Regions from separate parts of the Paenibacillus bovis genome, predicted to be linked through region 2. Evidence: a T-box and tRNA genes for the amino acid it is inferred to sense, from the RefSeq annotation. Region 2 holds a T-box; the other regions hold tRNA genes.
What was found. A T-box is a leader RNA that pairs with one kind of tRNA and senses whether it is charged. The one in region 2 lies ahead of leuS (leucine--tRNA ligase), so its partner is inferred to be a tRNA-Leu.

Region 1 (2,207 bases), 1.8 Mb from region 2:
ATCGCCTTCGAGTACAGTGAAGCCGTTATGGATCGCATGTGCTCCTGCCAGACCGCCACTTTCAAAGCCCAGACCGCTGAGCAGCGTATTGGCTTCAACGACTGCTTCTACGGCAGATGTTACCACTTTGCGCTGTACCGACTCGTATGCCAGCAGACCAAAGTCAAACAGCGTCTCTTCACATTTGCGCGCAATCGCTTCAGCAGCCAGTGTAGGCAGTCCGCCAGCCATCGTCGTGGCACGTGCCTCGATTACAGCGCGTGCCTCTACCCAGGTTGCCAAGGCATCCGCTATACCAGAAGACAGGAAGCGTGGCGGTGCACTCGCGATAATCTTGGTATCTACCAGAATCAGATCCGGATTTTTATTATAAAATTTGTAGCTCTCGAATATACCTTCATCCGAATAAATAACGGATAATGCACTGGTTGGTGCATCTGTAGAGGCTGTAGTCGGGATAATCACCGTGTAGCCGCCAAGTGTATCACTGACCGCTTTGGCTGTATCTAGCGTTTTGCCGCCGCCTACTCCGATCACAATCGTAGCGTTGTTCTCTCGGCCAATCTCTACCAGACGGTTAATTTCATTAGTCGATGCTTCTCCGTTGAAGACTGCTTTGATGTAGCTCACAGATGACTGATCCAGACTTTCCAGTACCTGGTTGCCTGCGATATCCCACACAATATCATCGGCGATAACGAGCGATTTGTCTCCCTTGATCCCTTTTACATACTCACCTGTTTTCTGGATGACGTCTCTGCCCTGTACATATTTGCCGGGACTGATAAATACGCGTTCTGTCATAATCTGTTGCTCCTCTCCAACCTGTAATGGATCATGCGCCTGATACAGAAAACGCATGAATGAAGTCCATTTCTCCGCTATGTACCTGATCGTGCTGCCAATTTGCTGAGCCGGGAAAGGAATGATCGATCCTGCTTTCCGCTGTCTGTTGTTTCTTAGGTGTTCTGAGCCTGTATACTCAGCTTGCTGGCCCATATTGACATGGCTGGCTTTCGCGAATAAATAGGCTTCTTAATCTATTCACCAGAAGTACCTGCGGTATAACAGCATTTCCTTGTCAGAAATAAGAACGATCCCGTTTACGAGTAAGCAGGAACGAAGTTGTACCCTAACAAAAAAAGCCCCACTCCGTTAGGAATGAGACCTTTTCGATAAAAATAATGCGGTCGAGAGGACTCGAACCTCCACGGGGGTAAGCCCACACGGACCTGAACCGTGCGCGTCTGCCAATTCCGCCACGACCGCATAATGTAATGTTACCGTTCCATATCTCTATTTCCTGGCCACAAAAAATAGAATACCATATTAGTTAGCAAGCGTCAAATTTTATTTTTCCTTCTATATAATATAATACTTCTAGAGAATAGTAGTAGAGCATACTAGGACCATAATGTGTTCTGACATACGGTACATGGCAGAAGCCCGGCAGAAAAAGAGAAGTTGATAATGACGACTATAGCTGTCATCTAGGCCAATATAGAATATAACAAAATATCGAAAATGTTCACTGTACGATCAACCTATTCTTACATAGCCTACCTATGCTCACCTATGCTCACCTATGCTCAAAACAGCCTTTTGGATAACAGAGACGGTAGAGAATAAAAAAGGCAATCTGCCAAATCAGGAAGTGTCGGATCTTCCGTAATCGGCAGACTGCTATTTGTTTACTATAGGATTTGGATCATTAGCGAATACTGAAGGATCGTTTATTGGGCAGCAGTAACCGTCAGCTGGTTACGCAGATCCCATAACTCCGCATAACTGTGAATAACCACATCCGCTTCGCCCAGATTCTGATTACCCGAGCCCGGATTCTGATGTCCGATACAGCGCATACCGGCAGACTTGGCTGCCCGTACACCATTACGGGAATCTTCGATAACCATGCAGCGTTCCGGCGCTACACCCAGAATCTCGGCTGCTCGCAGGAAAATATCCGGTGCCGGCTTGCCATGTGCGACTTCTTCCCCACTGATCATGCCACCAAAAAAGCGGCGGATATCCAGCCTTTCCAGAATCAGCTCAATCAGTGCACGCGGAGACGATGAAGCAACCACCATCGGTATACCGGATTGCTGCAGCCAACCCAGCCAATCGGTCAGACCGTTAAAAGGCTGCAGCTCCGGATGTTCACGGATCACATCCATAACATGCTTCACATGAAACTCCAGCATCTGCTC
Region 2 (2,207 bases):
ACAGCCACACTGGACGGGAATATGCATACAGATTCCAAGGAAAACTATTCTTTCACGATGATACCGGAACAGGGCGTTATGAATGTCCAGGTAGAGACACAGAACAATATGTTCGGTATCCAGTTAGATCCTATCGATAATTTGACATTAAAAATAAAGATTCCATCGAAAACGTGGGATCAGATCACAGTTATGACTTCGTCCGGTCAAATGAAGCTTCATGATCTTGCTGCTAACAGGATAACAACGCAATCCAGTTCCGGCGATCAGCAGATTTCCGGCTTGCAAGTAGCCGGAACCGCCATTATCCAGACCAGCAGCGGCGATATTACAGCAGAGCACAATGAAGCAGCAGATTCCAAATGGGAAACCACCAGTGGCACTATTCATTCTTTACAGCTATCCGGTCAGCGTACACAGATTACAACTTCATCCGGTGAAATCGATTATACCGAGAAGCAGCCTGTATCGGATGTAGAGCTCACTACTTCGAGTGGTGATGTAAATGCCAAAAGCGCAGCTACGAGCAACTCGCTGCAGTTACAATTTACAAGCAGCTCGGGAACAGCAAATATCCAGATCCCAGGAATGACCTTCCAGGAAAAATCCGAGCATCGTATAACCGGTATGCGGGGGACAGGCAAGCTTCTTCAGCATATAAAGGTAAACACCAGTTCCGGTGATATGAAGATCAGTCAGCTATAGTATATATAGTTTATGCATAGTGCAGCTGGCATTTCTTTTTGACCACCGGATATTTCTTTCATTGACTTTACCGGCTAACTTTTTTACAATAAAACCATTGTTATAACCGGACAGCCATCGCTGACTGGTTCATACTTAATACTCAGTGAAAAGGAATAGTAATATCAGCAAGCATTACATAGAGAGTCGGCGGCTGGTGCAAGCCGATATGATGCTGATGTGAACTCGCCTTGGAGATATGTGTCAGGAATTACAGGATTGATCCGTACAGTGAATCGGATCTATATCCATGTATTCTCAAACACATCGGCTTCCTGCCGTTATCAGGCAACTAAGTGAGTGAATGGTGAAGCATACCTGTTCGCTAACTAGGGTGGTACCGCGAGATTCAACCTCTCGTCCCTAGCGATATTATACGCTGGAGACGAGAGGTTTTTTGTTGCTTTCGGACGTCAAGAGTGCATTGTCCGGACGGATAACAAGCGCAGCATAATGATAATGGAATTACCGGAACAGCCATACTTAATTTAGAGGAGGAAATACTATGACAGAAGTACACACGTCCCAGCCGGGCTATCGTCCGCAGGAACTGGAACCCAAGTGGCAAGGCTACTGGGATGAGCACAAAACATTCAAAACGACCGAGGAGCCGGGCAAACCGAAATTTTACGCGATGGACATGTTTCCTTATCCATCCGGTGCCGGTCTGCACGTAGGCCATCCGGAAGGCTACACAGCGACAGATATCGTTTCCCGCTACAAGCGTATGCAGGGCTACAATGTACTCCATCCGATGGGCTGGGATGCATTCGGTCTGCCGGCCGAGCAGTATGCGATCGATAATGGCGGTCACCCGCGTGAATTTACCATTCAGAATATTAATAATTTCCGCCGTCAGATCAAGTCTCTCGGTTTCTCCTACGACTGGGATCGCGAGATCAGTACAACCGATCCGGATTATTATAAATGGACCCAGTGGATCTTTATCCAGCTGTATAACAAGGGTCTGGCTTATATCGCCGAGATTCCGGTCAACTGGTGTCCGGCACTGGGTACGGTACTGGCGAACGAAGAAGTTATCGACGGCAAGAGTGAGCGCGGCGGTCATCCGGTTATTCGTCGTCCGATGCGTCAATGGATGCTGAAGATTACCGAATATGCAGATCGTCTGCTGGAAGATCTGGATGAACTGGACTGGGCAGAAAGCATCAAGGATATGCAGCGCAACTGGATCGGCAAATCCAAAGGTGCAGAAGTTACTTTCCAGGTAGATGGAACAGAAGAAGAGATTCGTGTCTTCACAACTCGTCCGGACACCCTGTTCGGAGCTACTTACTGTGTACTGGCACCTGAACATCCGCTGGTAGAAAAAATTACAACTGCCGAGCAACAGGATGCAGTCAAAGCTTATCAGGAAAAAGCTTCCCATAAGAGTGATCTGGAACGTACCGACCTGAACAAGGATAAGAGCGGTGTATTCACAGGCGCTTATGCAGTCAATC
Region 3 (2,207 bases), 2.3 Mb from region 2:
TCTGGATTCGGCAGAGACGATCTGCTGGATAATCATTTTATCAATCAGTGCGAGCGTCCAGGCATCTTGTTCACTACTGGCCATATAGACACTGTAGATAGCAGGAGCTTCCCACTGAAATAAATGGGGCTGCAAATGATCCAACAGGTAATGCTCCAGCTGTTCAGACGTGTTGATTTTTCCTTCCTTTACATATTCTTCTACATGATGTGCGTGAGTAAAACTGGCAGTAGGCAGTTTGGCATCCAGCAATTGCACATAAGCGAGCAGCTTTTGACTACTATTCATTTTCCATCAGCCTCCATCTGTTTTTTCTATTTTAACGATTAAAAGTATTTGGAGTAGAGGAATGAGATCAAAGGAATGTAAATTGACATAAAATAGTTTTACCAATCTACTATTTATTTTATGTAAATTATTTTTACATATATTATAATAATGTGTCAGTATAATTCACTTTTACAGAAAAAAATAAAGAGATTACACAATATATCAAAAGATTATCGTTTATTTACTAACTTTATATGTAATAAAATATAACGTTAAATAATGTTGAAGGCAGTGGTATCCGATTTTAGTCTATACTATGTATCAATCATTCCATGTCTGATCCAGTTGGTCTGCATAAAAGCGAATAGCCTTATCATAACTTTTGATTCCTTGATCTGCTGAAGTATCGGCTAGTTGGACAAGTAGTTGCCTCATCGCTTCTGCATGTTCACCCAGATTGTAGAGTACCATGGCATAGAAAATTTTCAGTTCCCGATGATCAGGGAATTCACGTATTCCATTTTCGAAGCATTGTTTGGCTTGCTCGTACTGTCCCAGTGTGCGATAGGTGCTGCCGAGTCCCAATATGGCACCAGCCCGATCTTCACCGGTCAAGCCTGTATTTAGCGCTCTCTCGTAATAGGGAACTGCTTGTCGTTCCAGGCTCAATGAATCGTGAGACCATGCGAGTTGATACCATACTTGAGCGTTATCCGGCTCCGTTACACTTATTTCCTGTAAAAGCTGAATAGCTTCCTGTATATTCCCTTTTTGCCGCAAAGAGATAGCCTGATCCAAAGAATTCATAGCCGATATCGCTCCTTTTTAAATTATTTATTTCTTCTATAATCCTTATACAGCATACAGCATACAGCATACAGCATACAGCATACAGCATACAGCATACAGCATACAGCATACAGCATACAGCGGTTAACCAGATTGTATTCTGACGCAATCCAGTATACGATCAATCCTCAATCCAATTTAAGGGTTTACAATCACATAAAATAATGATAAACTGATACAGTTGTTATGATTTCTGCATTATTGTGCGGTCGTGGTGGAATGGCAGACACGCTATCTTGAGGGGGTAGTGGGTGTATACCCGTGGAGGTTCGAGTCCTCTCGACCGCATTACGCAAGATATGGATCAGGAAATCTCAACTATTGAACGACAAAGTTAGTATAACTTTACCTCAGTCGTTTATACAGGATACATAAGCATAAAAAAGAACGCTGTTGGCTTAAAGCTGACAGCGTTCTTTTTTGTTTGGTTTGTTGAGTGTTTGATGTGTTTATTTTGTAGGGTAGGCCTGTATTCTCTAATTTAGGTAAAAGTTTCAGCATACCCATTGCAGTGACAATAGTAGCCAAACGAATTTTAATAAATTGTATTTGAATGGATAGTGAAGTTACTATTGAAGCTGTTTGAGGATATCGGCTTCTATTTTGTCAGGTGTAGTTTTGGGTGCATAGCGTTTGATCGGATGCCCTTCGGCATCAATCAGGAATTTGGTAAAATTCCATTTGATCGCTTTGGAGCCGAGTATACCGGGAGCCTGCTCGCTTAAATATTGGAAAAGAGGATGGGCAGATGCGCCGTTAACATCGATTTTCTGGAACATGGGAAAGCTTACGCCGTAATTGAGCTGGCAAAATTCCGAGATTTCTTCATCACTGCCGGGGTCCTGATTGGCAAATTGATTACTTGGGAAACCAAGAATTTCAAAATTCTGATCTTTAAATTTATCATAGAGTTCCTGCAGGCCGGTGAATTGTGGGGTAAGTCCGCATTTGCTGGCTGTATTTACGATCAGGAGTGTTTTGCCTTTGTAGCGTTCCAAAGGAACTTCTTCGCCGCGTATGGAGACAGCATGATATGAATAAATACTCATTCGTATAACGCTCCTTTCAAGTTGGAATAACAATTTAAT
Region 4 (2,207 bases), 1.9 Mb from region 2:
GGATAGAATAGTGGCAGAATAATCAGCCCCATTAATACAAACGACAGCGACGCCAGCACCAGGAATGACTTGGTGAACTTGCGAGCTTCGTCAATATGCCCGCTGCCGATACACATACCAACTACCGTAATAATGGTCAGCGACAGTGCATTGGCCGGAATCTGCATGGCGCCTGCCAGTGCGGAACAGATCGCATTGACCGCAATCGCATATGTTCCCATGCCGACAATGAAGATCTGGGTCAGTATTTTCCCCCCGTTAAAAAACATCTGCTCCGTCGCAAACGGAAAGCCGATAAACAGGATCTTTTTGAACATCTCCCATTTGACCTCGAACAGCTCGCGCACACGCACTTTCAGATTGACGTCCATTTTGAACAAATAGTACAGCGCACACGCCGCGCCGCCATACCGGGCAATGTTGACCGACAAGGTCATGCCGAGTACACCCATATCCAGTCCATTGATAAAGACAAAATTCAGCAGTACATACAGCAAGTTCATAATCAGCGATAGCACCAGTGAAGCCCTCGTACTGCCGACTCCGCGTAGCGCGCCGCAGACCGCTTCCACAATCGCTATCCCGACAAAAGAAATACAGCTCCCGATCAGGTATGTACGCGCATGGTCCATAACTTCCGCTTCGGCCGAGCCAAACAGCAAACTGAGCAGCGGCCCGTGAAAAATAATTCCGATCAGTGCTACAGCCAGCGCCAGCGCAGACACGGATGTTACTGCTCCTGCACTCGCCTGTGATACTTTCAGCTCATTGCCATTGCCCTTGTACTGGGCGACCACGACGGTTCCCCCTGTAGCGACAGCAATAAATACACTTAACAGGAAAATATTCAGCGAATCCACCATATTGACCGCACTGACCGCGGCCACACCTGCCGAGCTGATCATGGCGGTATTGATCAGATTCAGTCCCATGACAAACGCCTGATCGATCAGGATCGGAATAAATAGCGAGATCATCTGGCGGTAATTCATTGTTGCTCCGGAAAAATACTTTTCCAGCAGATTATGAGCTCTACTCCATCTTATGCTGGGGTCTCCCATGTGATTACCTTCTTTATAACTGGATTCATGGCCTCTCCGACGGTTGACATTCTCCACATTATACCGGAATCTCTACAGGATTCCAGTGGAACTCATAATAAAAACGCCCTTCAGGTTAAAATAACTGAAGGACGTAATTGGTAATTATGTATATTCACGTTGTGCGTTTTGAAAAATAGGAATGCGGCCGAGAGGACTCGAACCTCCACGGGGGTAAGCCCACACGGACCTGAACCGTGCGCGTCTGCCAATTCCGCCACGACCGCAAATGAGTTAGTGAGCTGCGTTACGCAATCACAAGGAATAATATATCATGATATTTCGAAAAGCACAAGCTTTTTTGTGAAATATTTTAACGCAGCTCTTACTCCGCAATTCCTCTGATTTATTTCGTATAATTCTGCCTGTGCAGGCTGTACACTTTGTAATTAAATTCGTTCCATGCCCGCGTCTCACCGGCCTGTACATATTCGAGCCGGATCGTGATATGATCCTTGCCTGCCGTATATAGCGCTGGAATCTCGTATTCATCGTCCAGCCAGCGCTGGTACGGATTGCGATCAGCTACATACCAGCTGCGTTCCTGCACAAGTGCTTCATCTACATACACCTTTGCTTTTTGTCGACCGGTCATCTGATCGGATTTGCGCCGCAGACGTACGCCCTGGTTATTCGGATGGATAGATACAACAAATTCACTCCACCCCTCTGTCTCATGACCTGTATCCGTAATGAACACATCATCCTGATCGCCTTCATAACAGGCACACAGGGTATAATAACCACGGCTACCGGATGTACGATAGTGATGGATGCCTTCCGAAGCCTTGTTCCCGATATCCAGTTCGTCCGTCAGTGTCATGCCCTGCTCATCCACGCCATAATAAAACAGAATACCCGAGTGGCGTAAATATTGATTATTGTACTCTCCCGATTCGATGCCAAAAACCAGTTCCTGCCGAAAAGGATACACATCTCCGCTGCACAGTCGCACCATTGACCATGGACTGTCCGGCAGGCCGTCATAAGCACTGGATGGATTCATTTCCGGCGGTGTCGGGAAGCCCCAGCCGTAATTCACCCAGCTCTCGGAGCCATCGCTCTCCACCTGCGGTGTTAATTTACCATCGATATGAACACGCACAT

Region 1: it has a tRNA-Leu gene. The T-box ahead of leuS (leucine--tRNA ligase) is inferred to sense a tRNA for this amino acid. The anticodon was not compared.
Region 3: it has a tRNA-Leu gene. The T-box ahead of leuS (leucine--tRNA ligase) is inferred to sense a tRNA for this amino acid. The anticodon was not compared.
Region 4: it has a tRNA-Leu gene. The T-box ahead of leuS (leucine--tRNA ligase) is inferred to sense a tRNA for this amino acid. The anticodon was not compared.

Annotation. Positions count from the first base shown of each region.
Region 1 is NZ_CP013023.1:2,490,051-2,492,257, reverse strand. Features, by position in the region: gene AR543_RS10655 (glycerol dehydrogenase) at 1-804, opposite strand, end outside; tRNA gene AR543_RS10650 (tRNA-Leu) at 1,186-1,269, opposite strand; gene AR543_RS10645 (HAD family hydrolase) at 1,734-2,207, opposite strand, start outside.
Region 2 is NZ_CP013023.1:4,321,591-4,323,797, reverse strand. Features, by position in the region: gene AR543_RS18410 (DUF4097 family beta strand repeat-containing protein) at 1-705, shown strand, start outside; T-box leader at 842-1,112, shown strand; gene leuS (leucine--tRNA ligase) at 1,250-2,207, shown strand, end outside.
Region 3 is NZ_CP013023.1:2,018,902-2,021,108, forward strand. Features, by position in the region: gene AR543_RS08555 (urease accessory protein UreF) at 1-288, opposite strand, end outside; gene AR543_RS08560 (tetratricopeptide repeat protein) at 592-1,077, opposite strand; tRNA gene AR543_RS08565 (tRNA-Leu) at 1,325-1,407, shown strand; gene AR543_RS08570 (glutathione peroxidase) at 1,689-2,168, opposite strand.
Region 4 is NZ_CP013023.1:879,752-881,958, reverse strand. Features, by position in the region: gene AR543_RS03825 (MATE family efflux transporter) at 1-1,061, opposite strand, end outside; tRNA gene AR543_RS03820 (tRNA-Leu) at 1,244-1,327, opposite strand; gene AR543_RS03815 (DUF2961 domain-containing protein) at 1,447-2,207, opposite strand, start outside.